3 regions of the Arthrobacter sp. CJL-S3 genome follow, and region 1 is predicted to be linked to each of the others. Evidence: riboswitches for the same ligand, from Rfam matches in the RefSeq annotation. Region 1 holds a riboswitch; each other region holds the start of a gene.
The links. A riboswitch is a leader RNA that binds a small molecule or an ion and turns the genes downstream of it on or off. The one in region 1 is predicted to bind cyclic di-AMP.
Positions count from the first base shown of each region.

Region 1 (7,776 bases):
GACGCGCACCGCGATGAGCGGCGGGGCCGCCGCAGCCCGTTCCGCCAGGTAACGGACTTCGCCGCCGCCAGTGGCGTGGGGCAAAAGGCCGGTATCGCCCTGGCCGCCACGGGACTGGTCCTCACCGTCACCGTCCCGGCCACGGGCCCCGTTATGGCCACGGACGCCGGCCCAACCGCCGGATCCCTCTCCGCCACGGTCCAGCCGGATGTCACCGCCGCCGAGGCCAAAATTGACTTCAACCGCACCGCCGTCACCACCCAGAGTGACCCGGACGGCAAGCTCAAGCAGCTCCTGAGTGCCCAGTCGGCCGGCTCCATCACCCGCGCGGCCTCCTCGGGCAGCCTCGGGGCGCCCCTGGGCCAGCTGAAGACGGCGTCGCCCTTCGGATACCGCGTCAGCCCCATCACCGGCGGCTCCGGGGAGTTCCACCGCGGCCAGGACTACGCCGCCCAGTGCGGCACGGCCGTCCTTGCGGCCGCCAGCGGCACGGTCACCTTCACGGGATGGCACCCCTATGGCGGCGGAAACCGTGTGGTGATCGACCACGGCAACGGCCTGGAGACCACCTACAACCACTTGTCCTCCGCCAGCGTCAAGGTGGGCCAGCAGGTCTCCCGCGGCGCTGCCGTGGCGATGAGCGGCACCACCGGCGCCTCCACGGGCTGCCACCTTCACTTCGAGGTCATGGTCAACGGCGAAGTCGTCGACCCGACCGGCTGGCTCTAACAGAGCTGATGGGACACTCTCGCATTCTTATGACACGCCGTGATCTGAATGTGACATTGAGCCCCAACTGCTGTACCGTATGACCTACGCCAACTTTTCCGAAGTTGGCGCTCTTGAGTGGATTGCCTAGCTCTGCCACCGCTCAAGGTCCGTTCGCATGACATCGTCTGGCAGGGGCGGGGGAACCAATTTTGGCCTTCGAAATTGAAGGCCTTGGGGTTAAGTCGCAAAAGCTTCCCAGGAAGCAGCGCGGCCGGGTGACTCCCATCCGAATCCGACAGCTCACCTCGTAGGCATTGGGAGAGGCTACTTTCGTGTCTTCACGCCACAATGCTGCGCGTCACCGCGCTTGCGCGGCTCTTACGAGCCCGCTGAAATCCAACCTCGGCCGTGTCCTTTGTGGCGCCCGGAATGGATCTCACACCGCCGTCTCAATCTCTGCTGAGTCCGGCCCGCAGGCCATGCACCTGCAAGCAGTTCCCGCTTTTGGCGCGTCTTCGCAGTACACCCTTCGCTAAGTAACCCATTTCGGGGCGATCCGGCGTACCCCCAAGATGCCGGAGCGTCCTCAGCCCGCGCCCAAAAAGCGTGGACCCAGGATCACGAAAGAGAGAACTTAATGACTACTCGTGCAAACGCACGGCACCGCGCCGAGGTCACCAAGACCAACTCGCTGGCCGTCATTGCCAAGGCCGTCGGCGACAACGCCGGTGGCATGGGCCGCCAGGCCGCAGTTATCGCTGCCGCCTCCGGCCTCGTCCTGACCAGCGGTATCGCAGCCAACGCTGCTGAGGCCAACGTTCAGCGCGAGTCCACCTCCGCTTCCACCCTCGAAGTCCAGTCGGCCGCCCCGGCGACCATCTCGGCCGCTTCGACGATCGCCATCTCCTTCGAGAAGCCGGCCGTCACCACCACGCCGGCCCCCGTCGTCGAGGCCCCGAAGCCTGTTGTGAAGGTCCAGGAGACCCCCACAGCAAACACGGCCAAGACCGCCAGCACCAAGGTCGGCGCCACCGCAGCCCCGGCCGCCGGCACCGCGGCTGCCACCACCCAGGCTCCGGCCGTTGCCAGCGGCATGGGCGCCACGATCGCCGCTGCCGCCTACGCCCAGCTCGGCGTTGGCCAGGACTGCACCGCACTCGCCACGAACTCGCTGGCTGCCGCAGGCATCAACTACCACGGCTGGCCGGCAGGTTACCTGTCCCTCGGCCGCACCGTGAGCGCCTCCGCTGCCCTGCCGGGCGACCTCGCCTACTACGCGAACGGCGGATCGGGCCTGGCCCACATCGCTGTTTACGTCGGCGGCGGCAAGGCTGTCCACGGCGGCTGGAACGGTGGAACCACCTCCCTGCAGAGCGTCAACGTCGGCTCCGGCCCGGTCTTCATCCGCGTCGGCGGCTAAGACAGCAACTGCTAGCAGCACCAAGGACCCCTGCCATTCGGCAGGGGTCCTTTGCGTTGCCGGGACGTGAACTTCAGCGGATACGGGCGGGGCCGGCAAAAAAGATTCGGTGAAATGGCATGTCCGTGTTTACTCTTGTTTTGTCGATCCATAGCCCGACCATGCAGAGGGCAGCCGGCCCTCGTGCCCCTGGCGGGTGCGGCCGTGAAGAGGTATGCGGATGCGCACTCTCGTTCTGAATGCTGGATATGAACCGCTGGCGGTTGTGACCTTCCGCCGGGCGCTCGTCCTTGTGCTGACCGGAAAGGCCAGCGTCGTGGCGGAAGGCGACGATCCTGTCGTCGGGCCGCAGGACGTCCTGGGCCGGCCCTCGGTGATTCTTTTGCATCGCTACATCAGGCCCCGGTACAACACCGTGACGGCGGTGAGCCGCCGCGGGGTGCTCCGCCGGGACGGACACCGCTGCGCCTACTGCGGCAAAGCCGCCCACACCATCGATCATGTCCAGCCCAAATCCAGGGGCGGTGCAGATTCCTGGGAAAACCTCGTCGCTGCCTGCCTGCGGTGCAACAACGCCAAAGGCGACCATACCCCGGGGGAAATGGGGTGGAAGCTCGGCTTCAGCCCCGCGCCGCCGAAGGGCACGACCTGGCAGATCAAGGAACTGGAGAAGCCGACGCCTGCCTGGGACCCTTTCCTCCTGCCGGAATCCGCTGCCTGACACGGCGTGCCCCGGCCGCTGCGCCGGGACTGGAGATCTGGCCAGTTAGGCTGGGCCGATGGAATTCGACGCTGTCATCCTGGCCGGGGGCCGGTCGTCCCGGCTCGGAGGTGTGCCCAAGTCCGGTCTGATGCACGACGGCGCCACTCTCCTGGAGCGCGCCCTGCAGGCCGCACGCGCCGCGGCGGCCGTCGCCGTCGTCGGGCCCGACCCGGGAACCCTGCCCGAGGGAGTGCTGAGCTGCCGGGAGGAGCCGGCCTTCGCCGGCCCCGCCGCAGCGGTCGCCGCCGGGATCTCCGCCCTCGAAGAGCACCGCAGCCGTGACCCCCGCCATCCTGCCGCGGCACCCCTGACGCTGGTCCTCGCCGTCGACATGCCCCGGGCGGGCGCCGCCGTCGGGACACTGCTGGCAGCCGCCGCGGAAGCCCCACCGGGCGAGGGGCTGATGGCGGTGTCTGCTGACGGGCGCCGGCAGCCCCTGGTCGGCCTATATAGCACGGCTGCGCTACAACGGTGCGTGGCCGACGCCAGGCAGCGCGGCGCGCTCGACAACGCATCGATATTCTCCCTTCTTGCTAGGCTGGAGGTGCGGGAAGTCAGCGTCCCCCGGGGATCCACGGATGACGTGGATACTTGGGACGATGCGTCCGCGTTGGGGGTGACCGGCCCGGATGACGGCCATGGCTTCGACGGCCATCACCGCGACAGCCATAACCCAGGCCTCCGGCCCGGGGTTCCCCCGCTGAACTCGACTTTGGAGGCAAACGGTGAAAAGCCAGGATGAAACACTCGAAGACTGGTGCCGTGCCCTGCTTCAGGCCCTGGAACTGGAAGACGTCGAGATTGACGTGAACGAGATCCTGGCCCTGGCCGGGGTGGCGGCGCACTCCGTGGTGCGCCCGGCCGCGCCGCTAACAACGTTTATTGCCGGCTTTGCGGCAGGGCTGGCCTCGGGATCCGGCCAGGCCACGGATGCCGCCTCGATGCAGGCCGCGATGGGCGTCGCCCGGAAACTGGCCAAGGACTACGCGGCCAGCGAAGCCCCCGGGGCATGACACCTGCACCCCCTCACGGCAGTCCAGCTGCCGCGGCGGATGAGCCTGCGCCCCATCGGCACCTCGCGCACACCTGGCAGGAAGCCCGGCAGCTTGCCTTCGACTGCGCCGCTCCCATCCCCGCCGCACCCGTGGCCCTCCGCGACGCGCTGGGACGGAAACTCGCCGCCGATGTGGCGGCGCTCGTGGACATGCCGCACTACGCCTCCTCCGCCATGGACGGCTGGGCCGTCAACGGCAGCGGACCGTGGATCCTCGCCGAACCCGGCCAACGGCTGGCGCCGCACCAGGCCAGCCCGATCGTCACGGGCGGGCTGATTCCCCCCGGAGCGAAGGCCGTGCTGCGGAGCGAAAGTGGCACCATTGCCGCCGACGAGGACGGGCTGCCGGTCCTGCAGCTCGGCGGCGGGGCGAAGCCCGGCGAGCCGCGAAACGGCGAGCACATCCGGAAAGCCGCGGAGGAAGCCGCCGCCGGAGAAGTGCTGATCAAGGGCGGCACCGTGCTGAACCCCGCCCATCTGGCCCTCGCGGCCCTCGCCGGCCACGACACCCTGCCGGTCCTGGGCAAGCCCGTCGTCCGGCTGGTGTTCACCGGCTCGGAAGTGGTCACAGCCGGGATCCCCCGGCCGGGGGAGGTGCGCGACACCTTCGGTCCCCAGCTCGCCGGCGTCGTGGAAATGCTCGGCGGGATCTGTGCCGGCGAAACGAAAATCGGCGACAGCTACGCTGAATGGCTCACCGCGCTCGAGGACACCGACCCGGCGGCCGAACCCGCGGCTGCCGATGAGCCGCAGCCGACGGTCCGGTCCGGCGCCGAACCGTTGCCCGCCGACGTCGTCATCACCACGGGCGGTACCGGCCGGTCCGGGACCGACCACCTGCGCCGTTCCGTGGCCGAACTCGGCGGGCGGCTGCTGATCGACGGCATCGCGATGCGCCCCGGCCATCCTGCCGTGCTGGCCGAACTGCCGGACGGCAGATTCATCATCGGGCTGCCGGGCAACCCGCTCGCGGCCATGATGGCACTGTCCACGATCGGCGCCCCGCTCCTGGCGGCGCTGGGGCACCGGCCTCCGCCGCCGGTCACCGAGCTGCCTTGCGGCGCCATGATCGACCCTGACCCCGGCCGGACCCGGCTGATGCCCTTCCGGCTCCTCTATGGCATGGCCTCTCCGGCGCAGCACACCGGACCGGGAATGATGCGCGGGCTGGCCGCGGCCGACGGCGTCCTGGTGGTCCCGCCGCACGGAGTCCAGCTGGGGGAGACCGTCCCGGCCTTCACCCTTCCCTGGGGCACACCCCTGCCGGAACCGGCGCCACCCAAAGACAAGCCCGCCCCCAAGCGGCCCGCCCGGAAGCCCGCCGGTACCGGCGGTCCCGTGGACTGGAGCGAACTGCTGGGGTAGCGCCCGGTCCTGAACGTTCTTGAACGCGTTCTTGAATGCGTTCATAAACCCGCGCTGGCCACCCGGCCCAGCGCTTGCCATGATGGAGTTATGTTGGTTAGGAGTACCTGATGGGCCGCGTCACGCAGCGCCGCAAGGTGCACAAATATGTCCTGGACGGGTCCCCCCAGGCCCTCGAATTTCCGGTCCGGCACCGGGAGGACGTCCTCGCCGTGGAGGAGCCGCTGGAGATCCGGATCGGCAGCCTGTCCTTCTCCGTCACCATGCGGACACCGGGGAACGACTTTGACCTCGTGGCGGGCTTCCTCGTCTCCGAAGGCGTCATCTGGAGCCCCGACCAGCTCGTCTCGCTGCGGTTCTGCGCCGGGGAAGACGAGGACGGCGTCCAGACGTTCAACGTGGTGGAAGCCCAGCTGAGGCCCGACGTCGTCCGCCCGGACACCGGCCGGAACGTGTACACCTCCAGCTCGTGCGGCATCTGCGGCACGGACTCCATCGAGGCCGTGCACAAGTCCTCGCATTTCAGCCCCGCCGATGACCCGCTGACGGTGCCCGTGGCCACGCTCGCGGCCCTTCCGGACCGGCTCCGGGAAGCCCAGGCCGTCTTCGACGTCACCGGCGGCGTGCACGCCGCCGGCCTGTTCCGGATCGCCGAGGACGGCTCCGTGGAACTGCTGTGCCTGCGCGAGGACGTGGGGCGCCACAACGCCGTGGACAAGGTGATCGGCTGGGCCCTCCGCGAGGGCATGCTCCCGCTGCGCGGAACCGTGCTCCAGGTTTCCGGCCGGGCATCGTTCGAACTGGTGCAGAAGGCTGCCCTGGCCGGCATTCCCGTCCTCGCCGCGGTCAGCGCCCCGTCGAGCCTGGCGGTCGAGCTGGCCGAGGCCAGCGGCATGACGCTGGCCGGATTCAGCCGCGGTACGTCGCTGAACGTCTACGCCGGAGCCCGCCGCGTGAGTGTGCCCGTGGGCTTGGCGGATAGCGTCCGCTGACAGCCACTTGGCTCGGGGGCCAGCGGCGCAGTAAGTTTTATCCATCGATTGGATGCAATTCAGCGTCATCCACGCAGCGCTAAAGAGGTTCACATTGCACGACGACCGCCGTCTCACGGAAGTCCGGCTGGACCGCTTTGTTCGCGAACGCATCGTCCCCGCGGTCTATCCGCGCAGCGTCCCGCTTACCCTGAGCAGCTGGGACGTCCCGGACGAACCGGTCCCGGTCCTGGACGCCCTCCGGCAGCAGTTCACGCCGCAGGAGCACGGTGCGGCCTGGGGGCGGCCGTGGAGCACCAAGTGGCTGCGGCTGCAGGGGCAGGTCCCGGACGCCTGGGGCACGGCAGCGGACACCTCGGTGGAAGTCATTGTGGACCTGGGCTTCAGCAGTGACCTTCCCGGATTTCAATGTGAAGGAATCGCCTGGCGGCCGGACGGGACGATCGTCAAGGCCATCTCCCCGCGGAACCAGTACATTCCGCTGAAGCTCCTGGGCAGCGGGATGGCCGTCGACTTCTACGTTGAGGCGGCCGCCAACCCTGACCTGTCGCAGGGGTGGACCTTCGCGGCGACCCCCTACGGCGACAAGGCAACCTCCGGCAACGAGCCGAAGTACCGGCTCGGGCGGATCGTCATCGCGGAAATCAACCAGACGGTCTGGGAGCTGCAGCAGGACATCTGGACCCTAAGCGGCCTGATGCACGAACTGCCGATGGAACTGCCGCGCCGCCACGAAATCCTGCGCGCGCTGGAACGGATGCTGGACGTGATGGACCCCGACGACGTCCCCGGCACGGCGTCAGCGGGGCGCGAGGCCCTGGCCGGCGTCCTGGCCCGGCCGGCGTACGCCTCCGCCCACCACCTGCTCGCCACCGGACACGCGCACATCGACTCCGCCTGGCTGTGGCCCGTCCGCGAAACCATCCGCAAATGCGCCCGCACCTTCTCCAATGTGGTGGCGCTGATGGACGAGGATCCCGGGTTCGTGTTTTCCTGCTCCTCAGCCCAGCAGCTCGCCTGGATCAAGGAGCTGTATCCGGAGCTCTTCGGCCGGATCCGGGAAAAGGTCAAGACCGGCCAGTTCGTTCCCGTCGGCGGCATGTGGGTCGAATCGGACACCAACATGCCCGGCGGCGAGGCCATGGCCCGCCAGTTCCTGGAGGGGAAAAGCTTCTTCCTGGCCGAATTCGGCGTGGAATGCGAGGAGGCCTGGCTGCCGGACACCTTCGGCTATTCGGCGGCCATGCCGCAGATCGTCAAGGCCGCCGGCAGCAAGTGGTTCCTGACGCAGAAGATCTCCTGGAACCAGGTCAACCGGATGCCGCATCACTCCTTCAACTGGGAGGGGATCGACGGCACCCGGGTCTTCACGCATTTCCCCCCGGTGGACAGTTACAGCTCGGAACTCAGCGGCCGGGAACTCGCCCACGCGGAGCGCAACTACCGGGACCACGGCCGGGGCACGGTCTCG
Region 1 is NZ_CM160046.1:772,385-780,160, forward strand. Features, by position in the region: gene AC06G6_RS03575 (M23 family metallopeptidase) at 1-729, shown strand, start outside; cyclic di-AMP (ydaO/yuaA leader) riboswitch at 878-1,039, shown strand; gene AC06G6_RS03580 (NlpC/P60 family protein) at 1,349-2,131, shown strand; gene AC06G6_RS03585 (HNH endonuclease) at 2,352-2,852, shown strand; gene mobA (molybdenum cofactor guanylyltransferase) at 2,911-3,636, shown strand; gene AC06G6_RS03595 (DUF6457 domain-containing protein) at 3,620-3,907, shown strand; gene AC06G6_RS03600 (molybdopterin molybdotransferase MoeA) at 3,904-5,313, shown strand; gene fdhD (formate dehydrogenase accessory sulfurtransferase FdhD) at 5,424-6,305, shown strand; gene AC06G6_RS03610 (alpha-mannosidase) at 6,400-7,776, shown strand, end outside.

Region 2 (7,776 bases), 150 kb from region 1:
CGGCGAATCCGTGCGGAACCTCGGCGAAGAAGGCAAGAAGAAGGGCGCCACCACCACGCTGCCCACGGCCTTGGGCATCCTGCAGTCCCAGGGGCGGATCCGCCGGGTCCCGGCCAACGGCCGGCTCGACCAGCAGCGCTACGCCTACGAACTGTGGAACCTGCCGCCCAGCCCCCTCGACGACGACCAGGCCCGCACCGAACTGGTCCGCCGCTACTTGGGCTGGACCGGCGGGGCCACGTTCAAACAGTCGCAGTGGTTCACGGGTTTCACCGTGGCGCAGAGCAAGGCGGCGCTGGCCGCCGTCGGCGCGGTGGAGGTTCTCACCGCCGCCGGGGAGACGCTGTGGATGCTGCCCGACGACGTCGAACAACTCGCCGCCTTCCAGGAGCCGGAGGAGGAGCAGATCCAACTGCTCGCCGGAACGGACTCCCTCGCGCTGCTGCGGCGCAATGCCGCCGATCTGCTGGCTGAAGAGGACCGGCACACGAATACGCTGGGCTCGCTGGCGCTGCAGGCGGACCTCCCGGACCATCCCATCGTCGACCGGGGCCGGATCATCGGGCTGTGGCAGTACGATCCCGGCCAGGAGCGGATCGTGCCCTGGGTGTTCCACGGCCCCACACCGGCCGTGACCCGGCGGATCGCCGAGGTCGAGGACTGGATCCGCGAGGACCTGGGTGACTTCCGCGCCTTCAGCCTCGACTCACCGGCCACCCGGCAGAAGCGGATCGACAACCTGGCGGCCGCCGCAACAGGCTCCGCCGCCGTCAGCTAGCGCCGGAAGCCGCAGGCACGGGGGAGCGGCGGTGGCCAGGGCTCAGACGCCGCGGTGGGCGGCGAAGAAGTCCTGCAGCAGCGCCGCGCACTCCTGCTCCCTGACGCCGCCGTACACTTCCACCCAGTGGTTGAGCCGGCGCTCGCGGAGGATGTCGAACACGGAGCCGGCAGCCCCGGCCTTCTCGTCCCAGGCGCCGAACACCACCCGCGGGATCCGGGCCAGCACGACCGCCCCGGCGCACATGGCGCAGGGCTCCAGGGTGACCACCAGGGTGCAGTCGGCCAGCCGCCAGCCGTCCCCGGCGCTCCCGTCCCGGGCGCTGAGTTCCTGCAGCCGCGCCGCGGCCTCGCGGATGGCCACCATCTCGGCGTGCGCCGTCGGGTCCCCGAGGGCCTCCCGCTCGTTGCGGCCGCTGCCGAGCACGGCGCCGTCGGGTCCGATGACGACGGCGCCGATCGGCACGTCCGCCGTGGTCAGCGCGGCACGCGCCTCGGCGAGGGCAAGACCCATCCATTCGGCATGGCGGGGCTCGGGGGAAGTCATGGCTCAATGATAGTTTCGATGCTAAGCAAGCTGTGCAGCAAAGCTGCCGACGACAACAAGCGGGAGATATTGTGAACACCGGGTCGGAGAGCTGGATAACGCATCGTTGGGGAAAATGGGTGGTGCCCTACGCCGCGCTGTGGGCCACCATGCTCATCGGCGGCGTCGTGGTGCTCGTCCTGGCGCTGCTGAGCGCCGAGGTTTATGACGACGTCGTTGACGACGCCGGGCTGGCGAACCTGGACAAGCCCACCCTGGGGATGATGGAACAGCTCCGCAGTCCCGGCCTCGATTCGTTCGTGACGGGGTTCACCAACATCGGGGGCGGGATCGGGATGCCCATTCTGGGCAGCCTCCTCACCGCGTGGCTCATCTGGAGCAGCCGGACCTGGCGGCCGCTGATTTTGATCGGGGGTGCCGCAGCCGTCTCCGTGACCGCGACCTCGCTGGGCAAGACACTGATCGGCAGGACCCGCCCGGACCACTCCGACGCCGTCCCGCCCTACGAATCCTCGCCGTCGTTTCCGAGCGGCCACACGCTCAACACCACGGTGGTGATCGGGCTCGTGGTCTACCTCGCGTGCCTGCAGGTCCACAGCACCGTCGCCCGGGTCAGCCTGATAGTGGCCGGCGGTGCCTTCATCTTCGCGATGGGCATGAGCAGGGTCTATCTGGGCCACCACTGGATGACCGACGTGATCATCGGGTGGGTACTGGGCCTGGCCTGGGTCGGGATCGTCATTCTGGCGCACCGGCTGTTCCACGTGATCCGGCACCGGGAACATGCCGGCCCCGCGCCCACGTTCGACCACCCGGCGCACCTGCACGACGGAGCCGCCGGCGGGAGTGCTCCGGAGGACAAGGACGACGTCGGCGCCCGCGGTCCCACGGGCGGGCCCCCGGCCGCCGGGTGATAGTTTTGACCCATGCGCACTCTCGTTGTGGACCACCCGCTGGTCGCCCATAAGCTCACCGTTCTGCGGGACAAGAACACCCCGTCGCCGGTTTTCCGCCAGCTCACCGAGGAACTCGTCACGCTCCTGGCGTACGAGGCCACCCGCGAAGTGCGCACCGAGCCGGTGACCATCGAGACGCCGGTCAGCACCACCATCGGCACCGCCTTCACCAAGCCCACCCCGCTGGTGGTTCCCATCCTCCGGGCCGGGCTCGGCATGCTCGAGGGCATGACCAAGCTGGTCCCCACGGCCGAGGTCGGGTTCCTGGGCATGGCCCGCGATGAAGAGACCCTGGACATCATCACCTACGCGGAGCGTCTGCCGGAGGACCTCACCGACCGCCAGATCTTCGTCCTGGACCCCATGCTGGCCACCGGCGGCACGCTGCGCGAGGCGATCAAGTTCCTCTTCAAGCGCGGCGCGTCCGACGTCACCTGCATCTGCCTGCTGGCCGCCCCGGAAGGCCTCGCGAAGCTGGAAGAAGAGCTCGCGGACGCCAATGTGACGATCGTGCTCGCCTCGATCGACGAGAAGCTCAACGAGAAGTCCTACATCGTGCCGGGCCTGGGCGACGCGGGCGACCGCCTCTACGGCGTGGCCGGCTGACCCAGCCGCCCGGCGTCGGGCCTGGCCCCTTGGCCGCTTCCTCGCCCCTGAGCCTTCGCAAGGGAGCCTGGCCTACCGGAATGCACTGCCCGGTACTAGCCTGAGCCCCATGGATTGGAAACTAGAACTCGTTTTTGTTCCCGTGTCCGATGTGGACCGCGCGAAGGATTTCTACGTCAACAAGGTGGGCTTCAATGCCGACTTCGACGAGCGGCCCACGGACGGCATCCGGTTCGTCCAGCTGACCCCGCCGGGCTCCGGCTGCTCGATCGCCATCGGCGAGGGCCTCTCGGACGCCCCGCCGGGCACCGCCCCCAGCCTGCAGCTCGTGGTCAGCGACATCCAGGCGGCCCACCGGCAGCTCAAGGACCGCGGCGTGGACGTCAGCGACGTCGACGTGCAGGACTGGGGGCATTTTGTTTACTTCGCCGACCCCGACGGCAACAAATGGGCCGTGCAGTACATCCCGAACCGTCCCAACGGCTAGGCAGCTGGCTGCCTCTGCCGAGTGTTTAGTACCAGTTGTTGGCGTAGTGGAAGTTCAGGGCGCCGCACGGTGAGCCGTAACGATCCTGGATGTACTGCAGTCCCCAGTTGATCTGGGTCCGGTAGTTTGTCCGGTAGTCCGCGCCCGCGCTGGCCATCTTCTCGGCCGGCAGCGACTGGACGACGCCGTAGGCCCCGCTGCTCGGGTTCGTGGCGGTCGTCTCCCAGTCCGATTCCTTGGTCCAGAGCTTCATCAGGCACGGCATCTGGCTCTGGGCCCAGCCATAGGAGCCCAGCTGGCCGGCCGCGTACGCCTGGGCGCCGGCAGGATCATCGATGGCAACGGGGGCCGGTGCAGGTGCCGGTGCCGGGGCAGGTTCCGGAGCGGGGGCCGGGGCCGGGGCAGCGGGCGGCGCCGGCGCCGGGGCTTCGGCAGGTGCCACCGCGGCCGGCGGGGCCGGAGCGTCGGTGCGGGTGACGGCCTGGTTTTCGACCCGGACGCGTTCAAAATCAAGGTGCGTCAGCGGATCCGCTGTGGCGGCTGCCTGCGTGGAACTGCCCGCGTCGGCATTGCGGGCGGCCGTCTCGGACGCCTGGCCGGCCGCGCCGGCCCCCACGAGCACCGCGCAGGCGGCGACAACAACGGCCGCCCGGCGGCCGGTCGAGCCGGCGTGGTGGGCAAGCCGGGCCAGGGCTGATGCGGGCTTCAGCCGGCTCGCCGCGGTGACGCGACAGCTTGGAGCTGGTGGAGTTTGCGGTGCCGTCAGGGCGCGTTTGTACCTTGGATTCAGTCATGAATGCCTCTCAACGCCTGCGGAGTTAGCTGTCGGGTTCGGGTGAGGTCACCCGGCCGCACGGAAACTCACGTGTCGGCTTCACCCCAAGGGCGTGCAGAAAATGCCCGGGAACTCTGGGTCCCCCGCCTCTGCCTGTCCAGCGGAATCCGGGAGGCGGCAGAGCTTGGCGTACATCCGGATATGCGGCCCTAGTGATGGCCGCACTCTAAAAACCGTACAGGAGTTGGGAGTCTAAGTCACATTTTGGTAACAGGAATCACGACGGCGGCGGGGCGGCTTGCGCCCTGACCAGCGTCGACATTGATTCGTCAGGCCGTGGGCGGAGCCTCCGGCAGCCGGACGGTGAACTCGGTCCGGCCGGGCATCGAGGTCACACTGACGGTCCCGCCATGGGCCTCGACAATCGACTGCACGATCGACAGTCCCAGCCCGCTGGTTCCCTCGGCGGAAGCGCTCGTCGCGGGGGCAGTGGTAGTAGCGACTCCGGCGGCCGACTCGGCCGACTCGGGCGGCCGCGGCGGGTGCAGCGGACGTCGCGGCAGGGACCCCCTGCCGGTTGCCGGCGTCGTGAGGGCCACCGGATTCTTGCGGGAAGCGTCCGCGCGCGTGAAGCGTGCAAAGACCCGGTCCACGAACCCGGGGGCAATCCCGGGGCCGTTGTCCGTTACGGTCACCACGGCATATCCGTCCGCGGACCGCTTGACCCCGGTCACCACCGTTGTGCCGGGACCCGTGTGTTTGCGCGCGTTGGAGAGCAGGTTCGCCAGCACCTGATGCAGTTGGGTCGCGTCACCGCGGACCACTACAGGCTCTTCCGGGAGCTCCAGGTGCCAGACCCGGTCCGGGGCCATGACCTTCTCGTCGCTGACCGTCTCGATGGCCAGCTGGGTGAGGTCCACCTCGCTGAGCTTGAGCGGCTGGCCCTCATCCAGCCGGGCGAGCAGGAGCAGGTCCTCCACCAGGGTGGTCATGCGTTCGGACTGGCTCTGCACCCGAGCCAGGGACTTCTGGCCGTCAGGGGTGAAGTGTTCGGTCATCCGCATCAGTTCTGTGTAGCCGCGGATGGCGGTCAGGGGGGTGCGCAGTTCATGCGAGGCATCCGCGACGAACTGGCGGACCTTCATCTCGCTCTTCTGCCGGGCCTCCAGTGCATTGGAGACGTTGTCCAGCATCATGTTCAGGGCATGGCCGACACTTCCCACCTCAGTGCCCGGATGCGCTGCGGACGCCGGCACGCGCACGGCAAGTCCCACCTCTCCGGCGTCGAGCGGCAGCCGGGAGACCTGCGTCGCCACCTCAGAGAGCTGATCGAGCGGCTTCATGGTCCTGCGGATCAGCGCCGTCCCGGCCAGCCCGATGACCAGGAGCCCGCCCGTGGACACGAGCACCATGGTCCAGACCATGGTGGCCAGCGTGTTCTGCTTCTCGGCGAGCGGCAGGCCGGTCACGATCACGTCGCCGTCCGGGGTCTTGGCGGCCACGAGCCGGTAGTCCCCGGCGGACAAGGTCCGGTCCACCGGCAGGTTCCACGGGCTAAGCTCCAGGAGCACCTCGTCGTCGTCGTCGGTGAGGGATTCCCGGGTGGCGTCCTCGGAGAGGAACCCGGCGCTGCGGACCGAGTCGTCATCGATTCGCGCGGTCAGGGTGCCGATGGCCTGTCCCCGCGCCTCCAGGGGATCGGAACGGCCGGAGCGGCCAAAGTCGCGGGCGCGGACCGCTGCCTGTTCCAGCTGGGTGTCGAGCTGTTTGGTCAGGAAGAAGTCCATTGAGGCATAGCTGACGACACCGACGGCCCCGCAGATCGCAACCAGCAGGGCCATGGCGACAAGGACGAGCCGGGTGCGCAGGTGCCAGGTGGACGGGTTACGCCAGTTGAGCCCGGAGGGGCGGCTCTTGGCGGGGCGTTCGGGCACGGATCAGTCCGCCGGTTTCAGGACGTAGCCGGCGCCGCGCACCGTGTGGATCATGGGCGGGTGGTTGGCATCAACCTTCTTGCGGAGGTAGGAAATGTAGAGCTCCACGATGTTGGCCTGCCCGCCGAAGTCGTAGTCCCAGACCCGGTCCAGGATCTGGGCCTTGCTGACGACCCGTTTCGGGTTCTCCATGAGGTAGCGCAGCAGCTCGAACTGGGTGGCCGTGAGGTGCAGTTCCTCGCTGGCGCGCCGGACCTCCCTGGTGTCGATGTTCAGGACGAGGTCCCCGACGACGAGTTCGGCGGTGTCCATCGCAGCCACTCCGGACCGCTGGACCAGCCGGTGCAGCCGCAGCAGCACCTCCTCTATGCTGAAGGGCTTGGTCACGTAGTCATCCCCGCCCGCTGCCAGCCCGGTAATGCGGTCCTGGACGGCGTCCTTTGCTGTCAGGAACAGGGCCGGTACCTCCGGCGCGAAGGCGCGGATCCTGCTGAGCAGCTCAACGCCGTCGAAGCCGGGAAGCATCACATCGAGCACTAGCACGTCGGGGCGGAACTCCTTGGCAAGTTTCACCGCTTCGGGGCCGTCAGCGGCGACGGCAACGGACCATCCCGCCATGCGCAGCCCCATGCTCATGAGCTCGGAGAGGCTGGGTTCGTCGTCCACGACCAGGGCGCGGATGGGGGAGCCATCCGGATGGGTGAGCTGGGGGAGATTATTGGTCATGGAGTGCGAAGTGGCCATGGGACAACTCTCCGATCTGCCGGTTAAGTGCGGCTTTGGGGATCCTGTGCGGCGCCTGTGAATCCCAGCCTAGCGAGCCGGACATCCCGGGGACTGCCGGCGGGCCGCGCATTTTTTCTTGGCCGGGGGTGACCACTCTGTGGAACTCTGGACTTCCAATGCTAAGTAGGCGAAGGGTTTTCGCGTTTCGGCTTACAGTGAATGATTCTGGGCATTCGGCGGTCCAGGTCGAATTAAGTGCGGCGATGGGGGTTAAAGCGGCGCCCGTTGACCAGAACGATTGTTATTTTATTGACGGCGGAGAATTGTGATCTGCACTACATTCCCGCGTTCTGTCTCATATCGTGGACTTTCGCGTCCATTGTTACTTGCAAGTTTTCATTGTTACGTTGCACACTTCAATTGTGAACAAGAACTCAACAGCACCTGCAGCCGCAGTTTTTTGGATCAGCGCACCCGCTGGTACCGAGAAGCACTGTTGTCGAATGCACGCCTAACTTTTACACCCCAAAGGTTTCTAGGCATTCGCCCCCAGCCCAGCGTCGGGCGCCCTCCCCAAGTTTTCATAGCGGGATATGTAGCATTCGAGCCGCGATGACGGCCATTCACATTGAGGTAAGCAATCCATGTCAGTTGCATCCGGATACGTCCACATCTCCGTCCGTAACGCCAGCAAGGCCGGCCAGGCCTCCGGTATCCGCCAGGGCTTCGGCGGCCGGGCATCCTTCGCCCCCGCAGGATCCGGCACCAGCTTCCCCGCCCCGGGCTATGCCCCGCAGGGCTACAACCCCAACTCCTACGGACAGCTCCGCGCCGTTCCGCCGGCACCGGCCACGGCCCCGACACCTGTGATTGCTCCGGGCGACGGCAGCGCCGTCCGTCCCGTCCCGAACGACAACGTCGCCCGCGGTTTCGTCCTCTACATGGGGATCGACGAGGAAACCGCCGCG
Region 2 is NZ_CM160046.1:623,292-631,067, forward strand. Features, by position in the region: gene AC06G6_RS02945 (DNA glycosylase AlkZ-like family protein) at 1-778, shown strand, start outside; gene AC06G6_RS02950 (nucleoside deaminase) at 821-1,324, opposite strand; gene AC06G6_RS02955 (phosphatase PAP2 family protein) at 1,444-2,238, shown strand; gene upp (uracil phosphoribosyltransferase) at 2,251-2,886, shown strand; gene AC06G6_RS02965 (glyoxalase superfamily protein) at 2,996-3,373, shown strand; gene AC06G6_RS02970 (aggregation-promoting factor C-terminal-like domain-containing protein) at 3,399-3,989, opposite strand; cyclic di-AMP (ydaO/yuaA leader) riboswitch at 4,169-4,321, opposite strand; gene AC06G6_RS02975 (sensor histidine kinase) at 4,478-6,082, opposite strand; gene AC06G6_RS02980 (response regulator transcription factor) at 6,086-6,826, opposite strand; gene AC06G6_RS02985 (winged helix-turn-helix domain-containing protein) at 7,453-7,776, shown strand, end outside.
Region 2: linked by a shared signal. The riboswitch ahead of AC06G6_RS02970 (aggregation-promoting factor C-terminal-like domain-containing protein) and the one ahead of AC06G6_RS03580 (NlpC/P60 family protein) in region 1 are both predicted to bind cyclic di-AMP.

Region 3 (7,776 bases), 1.6 Mb from region 1:
ACATCCAGTCCTTCTATCGTGGGGCGTCGCTTCGGTTTCGGCAAGATGCTGCCGGTTCGGATCGCATTGCCCCGTTCGCCAGCGGCTGGACGTGCGGAACGGCAAGAAGCTGCCGCCCGGCGTCGGACGATCCCTCCCCTGCCGCGGCTGCAGGGTGCGGCGTACGCTGGGAGCCCGGCCGACAGCGAACAGAAGGAGCCCGTCATGCGCAAGGTCATCTTTATGATGCAGGTGTCCCTGGACGGATTTTTCGAGGGTCCGGAGCAGGATCTGAGCTGGCACCTGGTTGATGATGAACTGCACCGCCATTTCAACGACGAGCTGCGGACCATGGGCGGCTTCCTGGACGGCCGCGTCAGCTACCAGCTGATGGCCGATTTCTGGCCGACGGCAGACCAGGACCCCTCCAACCCGGCTCCGATGGTCGAGTTCGCGGGGATCTGGCGGGACATGCCGAAAATTGTGTATTCCAGAACCCTGGCGTCGGCCGGCTGGAATACCGAGGTGGTGCACGACGTGGTCGCCGAGGAGGTGGCCAGACTCAAGGACCAGCCCGGCGGTGATCTGGCGCTGGGCGGCGCCGATCTGGCGGCATCTTTCCGGCGGCTCGGGCTGATCGACGAGTACCGGATCTACGTGCACCCGGTCCTGATCGGACGGGGCAAGGCCCTGTTCCGCGAGACGGACGCGGTCACGCCGCTCCGGCTGCTGGAGGGCCGCACGTTCGGCAACGGCGTGGTGCTGCTGCGGTATGCGGTCGAGCCGGACCCCGGACACGCAGAAGACCGGTGATCCGCTGCCCCCAAGGCAACCGATCGACCGGCCTTCGACGTGCTGTTAGCGGTGCTGCTAGCCGGCGCGGACGAACGTCACGGAGCCGGTCGCGGTCAGCCAGGACAGCGGGTGCGTCATGGTGGCGTTGACGCCGTTCATTCCGCCGCTGATGGCCTGGCCGTTGCCGGCGTAGATCGCGACGTGGCCGGACTGGACGATGATGTCGCCGGGCAGGGGTGACGCGACGACCTTGCCGTACTTCAGGAAGGCCTGCGGGCCGATGTTGCCCACCGGGATGCCGGCCGAGTTCAGGGCCTTCTCCACGACAGCGGTGCAGTCCTGGGTGATGCCGATCTGGCCGTACGCCACGGCCAGCAGGGTGGCGTTCACTCCACCGGCTGCCGGGGCAGCTGCGGGGGCGGGTGCCGGTGCGGCCTGGACCTTGACGGTCGCCTTGGCAGCGGGGGCGGCGGCCGGGGCCGGCGCCGGTGCTGCGGGGGCCTTCGGGGCCGCCACGGGCTTGGGCGCCTCGACTACGGGCGCCGGCGTGGTGGCAACAGCCGGGCGCTCGAAGGTGATCTGGACTGTCGAGTCCGCCAGGACGGGCGCGGAGACCTGACCCTTGACGTCAACTGCCGACGCCGGTGCCGAGTCCCGCTCGGTCGGTACATCGGCTGCATTCGCGGCCATGGCGCCGCTGAGCACCATTCCGGAAGCGGCTACGAGAACCGCGGCCTGGCGGCCAATGGTGCTGGCGGTGCGGCGGTTGGTGCGAAGGGCGGCGCGTTTGGGCGCACGGGTATTGATAAAAGTCATTGAAAGAGCCTCTCCCAATGCCTGCGAGGTGAGCTGTCGGATTCGGATGGGAGGCACCCGGCCGCGTTGGCCCGTTCATGACGGACCGTGCGGCTTCACCCCAAGACCCCTGGAGAACAGCGGGTCAAAATTGGTTTCCCCGTCTCTGCCGGACGTTGCTGCGAGTTATCCCCAGGCCGCGGCAGAGTTAGGCAATCGGCTGGGAAGAGCCCGTCTCGGAAACAACAGGCACCTAACAACGGTAACGGAATGATTACGGGCTGTCACATCGAGCCCAGGTCGGCCTGTGGCCGCCGTTTGTGCTACGGACGCCGCTGGAACCTGCCCCGGGCATAGGATGATGCCATCACCGTTCGCCCGAAACGGAGGCCCGAAAATGGACAGCCCCGACCTCACCCGGCACTGTGTCGCCATCTGCCAGCTGAGCACTCAGCCGCAGGAGGACTTCAACGTCAACACCGAACTGCTGGTGCTGGAAAACGGGGAGGTCCACGTTTCCACCTGGGACGCCGAGCCCCGCGACGGAGGCTTCGACGTGCATGTCCTGAACGACCGTGTCGACGCCCTCGGCTTTATGGTGATTACCGACTGGGAGTTCTTTGACGAAAAGGCCTATGCCGTGGTGGAACGCCGGCCCGGAAGGTAAGTCCGATTCCAATTCGGCAGCAGGCCCGGTAAACCTCCGATTCCAATCCCGACGCGATTTTGACATATTGCAGGCGTCATTTAATTACACCTTGGAGATTGGACACGGAACGTATTAACGGAGCGGCCTCGGCTGTTGTCAATTTGAGAAGTCTTCTGGACGAAATGTCCAAAGTCGCCTGCACGGCCACCACAGGTGCGCAAGGGGAACGCTAAGCGGGCATCAATGGAGGGCAGGCCGCGAGTACTGTTGACTGGTGTTTGAACCGCGTCAGCTCAGTGAAAATGTCAGTATGCGCACATTGCGTGCGAGTGATGCGTCAGCGCTTGCCGATGCGTATGTGCGCAACCGTGAGTACCTTTCGACTTGGGAACCGGTGCGAACCGAGGAGTACTACACCGAAGCTTGGCAGGCTGCGGATATTGCGAGCCGCCTTGTTGTGGCTGGTGCCGGGGAAGGGTTCCCCTTTGGGTTATTTGCTGGCGACATTCTTGTCGGCCGATTCAACTTGTCCGGCATCGTGCGAGGACCCTTCCAGAGTGCAGGGCTAGGTTACTGGGTGGATAGCAACTACGCGGGCCGTGGTCTGGCATCCGCTGCCGTCCAGACGATCGTCGAAACGGCACGTGACGTACTTGGCCTGCACCGCTTAGAGGCGAGCACTCTCTTGCACAATGCTGGTTCACAACGGGTGCTATTAAAGGCGGGATTCCGGCAGATTGGGATGGCTCCACAGTACTTGGAAATTGCCGGGAAATGGCAGGACCACAACCTTTACCAGGTTGTCCTTCACGAATAGGACCCTGACCTGCCGTCTACAAAAATCCAGCGCTAATTACGACTCTCCCCGTTTAGGGATCCTTTCCCGGGCACTAGAACGCACCACTACGGCTCGCCTGTATGGCCGCGCCTACCGTCGCTTTGGACAACAAACCGTGGCCCATGCCGCCGCCACCTCTCAGCCTGTGCCGGACGCTGAGAAGCAGCCACTCTATAACTGGGCCGTCATGCTCAAGAAGGTGGGACAGTCTAGGATTTTCCGCATGCTATCTCCAGACGAAATTGCTGGTTTACCGGTCGAAGAGTACGGGTTTCCGGGCCCCCTGCGAGATGCACTCGTGGGGTGACCGAGGTCCGAGTAGTGCCTCTCGGCGCCGTTGATGCGGCTCACGCCATCGACGAAGGCGAGGGTTACCAGGCAGTCTCCGACTGGCGTGCAGGCCACGAGGAATTCTGGCACAGCCCCGATTTTCGGGCCGCCATGCGTGACCCCGCCTTTGCGGTCTCGGACTCGACGGAAGCTGTCTTAGTGCGCTTCCGTGTCCCGTCGAGCGCTGAACTCCCAGCAAAAGTCGGGCCTAGTTAGTGCGCAGGGAAGGATCCTTTCTCCGAGTTCGAATACGCCTGGGCGTGATGACCTCCCGTTAGTTCAGGCACATGCGGCAGGCCGTTCTAAGAAAGGTTCGCCACACATGTTTTCCCTACAGGCGCGGGAGCCAGCCGAGGTCGCGGACATGGAACGTCCGCGCAGGCGTCACGTACTCGGTCATGACCCCGTATTTGGTGTTAACGAACGCAGACCCGGTGACGCGGGGGTCTTCAGTGGAAATTAGGGCAAGCCTGGCTCCTTCATCTTCCGCTTCAGCTCCCGCCACCCGGAAGTCGTCCGGGATGCCGCCCCAGATGCGCATGGACAACGGGAAGAACAATGCGATTTCCGGGGGGAGGTAATCGTCCCGGTCCCGGGGCGCCTGATCGACCTTCCCGGTGGCGTACTCGATCCTGCCGCCAGTGGCGGGTGTGAATGACCAGGTTTTGTTTTCGTCGGTGACCGTCCAGATCCTGTCGTTGTAGCTGACCATGACCTCTGCCGACCGTGTGGCGCCATCTTCCAGGTTCACCTGATCGACGGTGCCGCCCAGCCTGCGCTGCATGAGGGAGCTGCGCACGGCGGTCAGAATCGACAACAGGGCCTCAAAGGATTCGTCCACAACGGGTGTCCTCTACATGGGGAACAGTTGACAGGATTTTGGATGCCAACCTATCCGAAAAGCTGTGACGTGCTGATCATATCTGCGTGACCCCGCGATATTCTGCTCCAAGCGGCTGAACCTTGCCCCCGGCCATGGCCTTGGGTGCGTTGCCCCACCATAGCGTTGTGGCTTCTGGGAAGCATGCTGGGTCTCGGCTGGCAGACCTGGCTGCTGACCCCAAGGGCCGCCGTTGGCGCAGCGGCCGCCATTGGCCGTTGGGCAATCCGCAAGGACGTCCTGTCCTCGGCTTCTACAACCGCCCCGACTGACCGCCCGCTGCACGATCCTTCACAGGCGGCGTCTGACTGCCACCGCTTGTACGAGTGGAAGCGGGATCAATCGGCGATACCTGCAGGGAATCCGAAGGAGATGATCCCCGGCATTCCTGACCTGAGTGACTCAAAAACGTGGAGCTCATGTGGAACCACCGATGTCGGCAAGTCATCGAGGTGGAACCATCTGAGATCGGAAGCCTTGCCTTGCTCCATAAGGCGTGGCTGGGACGGCCAGGCCGTGCACTGGAAGAAGAAGTCCACTCTCCCCATATGCGTTTCGTCCTGCTTCCGGTGCATGACGACCAATGGCAAAAGCGAATTCGCGGTGATTGCGACGCCAAGCTCTTCCTGGACTTCCCGGGCGGCTGCCTCATGAGCAGACTCATGGGCTTCAACGTGGCCGGCGGCCGCTGTGGCCCAATACCCATCAAGGTATCCAGTTCCCCGGCGCAGCTGCAGAAGTACAAAATCGCCGCGCCTGAAGATGACATAGCTGACTGGCGTTAGCTGCCGTCGGCCATCGTTCACCGGGCATCAGGCGCGATCGGCCGAGCGATGACGCGACGTTCAACCTCATCCGCAAGTTCTGCGACCGGCCGACGCCCATCGAGTTCGAGCGTTGCGCCGTTTCGGAGCAGTGGTTCGACGTCGAGAACATACCGGCGGATCGCAGACTGGTCATCCTCGGACCTGCCATATCGATTGTTCGTACGGACCGAGACCCGGTCAATCAGGACTTCCACCGGTGCGCTCAAGAGAACGACAGCAGCGAAACGGTCGTAGAAACGTCTTTGATTCTCGACAGTTCCCGAGACGACCAGGGACAAATCCGACGCGAGAAGTGCAGACATGCGTGGTTCATCCCAAGTGCCGTCCGGGAGCACCCAGCCGTCGTAGTCCGTGTCGATAGTTCGATAGCCCCGCCGGGACAACTCCTGCAGCACAGTCGTTTTTCCTGCCCCTGACATGCCGGTGATTAGAACTCGAGCCATGACAGCCAGCCTATTCGGTTCGTACCCGGTGTGACTGTTAACCCCGAACGGCGATTAAGTCGCAAACTTGAAATGGCGGTTTTGCCATTCCGTTTGCGGAACCCCTAGCGGGACATTTGCGTAAAGCAGCTAACGTAGCCAGCATGGCTATGCATGATGATGAGTTGCACATTGACGAGCAAGTCGCTCGCCAGCTAATCATCGACCAGTTTCCGGAATGGAACTTTAAATGTGTCCGTCGCATTACAACGGACGGAACTGAGAACGCCATCTTTCGAATAGGCGCCGGCCTTACGGCACGATTCCCGCTGCGCTCCGCCGATCCAACCGATTTGAGGGCGGAGCTCGCCCGGGAAGCTGCGGCAATGCGCGAGTTGGCCGCATGTTGTCCGGTCGCGACACCGGCGCCTGTTGCCATGGGCGATCCGGGTTACGGCTATCCATTGCCGTGGACTGTTCAGACCTGGATCCACGGGGCTGTTGCAGCACCCCACGACTTAGCGCACTCTGAAATGTTTGCCCATGACCTCGTGGACCTCATACGTTCGCTTCGCGCTGCCGACACTAAGGGAGGCCACTTCGCCGGCTCTGGGCGTGGTGGAGACCTTCATGATTCCGATGCGTGGATGGAAGTCTGTTTCCGAGAAAGTGATGGACTACTTCCGGTCGATCGGCTCCGCGCACTCTGGGCGGAATTCCGGAGCCTGCCAAATGACGCCCCCGAGGTGATGACGCACGGTGATTTGATTCCCGGCAATCTCCTCGTTGGGAACGGCCGATTGGTTGGCGTGCTGGATGGCGGGGGTTTCGCTCCGGCCGACCCATCACTCGATCTTGTCGCCGCATGGCACATGCTCGATGACGAGAGGAGGTCAAGCCTCCGCAGTGAGCTGGCTTGCGATGACCTTGAGTGGTGGCGCGGAGCCGCGTGGGCATTCCAGCAGGCGATGGGCCTGGTGTGGTACTACTGGGAGACGAACCCAAGGATGAGCGCGCTTGGGCAGGCCACCTTGGCGCGCATCCTCAACGACCCGGTACTTTCGGCGCTTACCTCCGCTAGCCCAGGTGCCCGTTAGCCGATCCTCTACTGACGCAGTGGTACGTCGGTTTCAAGAATCGACATGTAGTGAACATCAATCCATTGCTCGTCGAACCACAGCGCGTCCCGGCCCGTTCCTTCGTAGCGAAATCCTACTTTCTCATAGACATGCCGGGCGCGCGGGTTGAAGGCATAAACCTCAAGAGCTATTCGGTGAAGACCAAGCTCGTGTATGCCGTGCCGGACAATCAGCTCGGTCGCCTCACTGCCAAGCCCTCGGCCGCGGCCTTCGGCGCCAACGAAAGCACGGAAGCCGCAGGAGCGATTCAACTCGTTCCAGTCGTTAAGCACGACTTCTCCAACCATCGCGTCCGTCGCCTGATCGATCACGGCGAGGACGAGACGGTCATCAGCGGAGCTCCAGCGTTCATACGTCGCGCGGAGGTCATCAACAGTCCAAGGCAGCGTCGTCTGCCTGCTGGAGTGCACTGTTCCGGTCAGAATTGCGGCTTCGGCGTCCTGAAGTATCCGATGCATGGTAGGTGCGTCCTGAGCCTGAACCGGTCGCAGTTTGACGCGTCGGCCCTCGATTGTCGGCTTATGCGTGAAGATCGTGGTCATGCGGCTAGTTTGTCAGGAACTTTCAGAACCTCGCCCGAATGCCGGTCCTCTTAGGGAACCATCCTGTGGGGTCTAAATGGAACGCTCTTTGCAGAGCGCTGTGGCGTGTCCGGCGGCGGATCCGGGACAGCCCGGCCTTACTGGCAAAATTCCCTTATGCCCACGAACGAAAATGACTGCCTCTTTTGCCAGATAGTTAGAGGCAGCGTGCCCTCCAACATCGTCTTCGAGGACGATCTCGTCTTCGCTTTTATGGACACCAGTCCTATAAATCCGGGCCACCTCTTGGTCATTCCCAAAGACCACGCAGCCTACCTTGAGGAACTGGACGAGGAAACGGGGGCGCATATGTTCCGCATAGGCCACAGACTCGCCAAAGCGATAAGGCGAAGCAGACTTCGCTGCGAGGGCGTGAACCTTTTCCTGGCAGACGGCGAAGCCGCCTTCCAGGAGGTATTTCATGCCCATCTCCATGTCTTCCCTCGATACACCGGCGACAGCTTCCGGATCGATGCGGACTGGCAGCGTCGCAGCCTGGCGGACCTTGAAGAGTCAGCAAATCAAGTTCGCTCTGGGCTTC
Region 3 is NZ_CM160046.1:2,414,771-2,422,546, forward strand. Features, by position in the region: gene AC06G6_RS10965 (dihydrofolate reductase family protein) at 205-792, shown strand; gene AC06G6_RS10970 (C40 family peptidase) at 850-1,590, opposite strand; cyclic di-AMP (ydaO/yuaA leader) riboswitch at 1,595-1,763, opposite strand; gene AC06G6_RS10975 (hypothetical protein) at 1,967-2,236, shown strand; gene AC06G6_RS10980 (GNAT family N-acetyltransferase) at 2,493-3,035, shown strand; gene AC06G6_RS10985 (ASCH domain-containing protein) at 3,378-3,602, shown strand; gene AC06G6_RS10990 (hypothetical protein) at 3,718-4,227, opposite strand; gene AC06G6_RS10995 (NUDIX domain-containing protein) at 4,605-5,072, opposite strand; gene AC06G6_RS11000 (AAA family ATPase) at 5,069-5,536, opposite strand; gene AC06G6_RS11005 (aminoglycoside phosphotransferase family protein) at 5,680-6,612, shown strand; gene AC06G6_RS11010 (GNAT family N-acetyltransferase) at 6,621-7,196, opposite strand; gene AC06G6_RS11015 (HIT family protein) at 7,353-7,776, shown strand, end outside.
Region 3: linked by a shared signal. The riboswitch ahead of AC06G6_RS10970 (C40 family peptidase) and the one ahead of AC06G6_RS03580 (NlpC/P60 family protein) in region 1 are both predicted to bind cyclic di-AMP.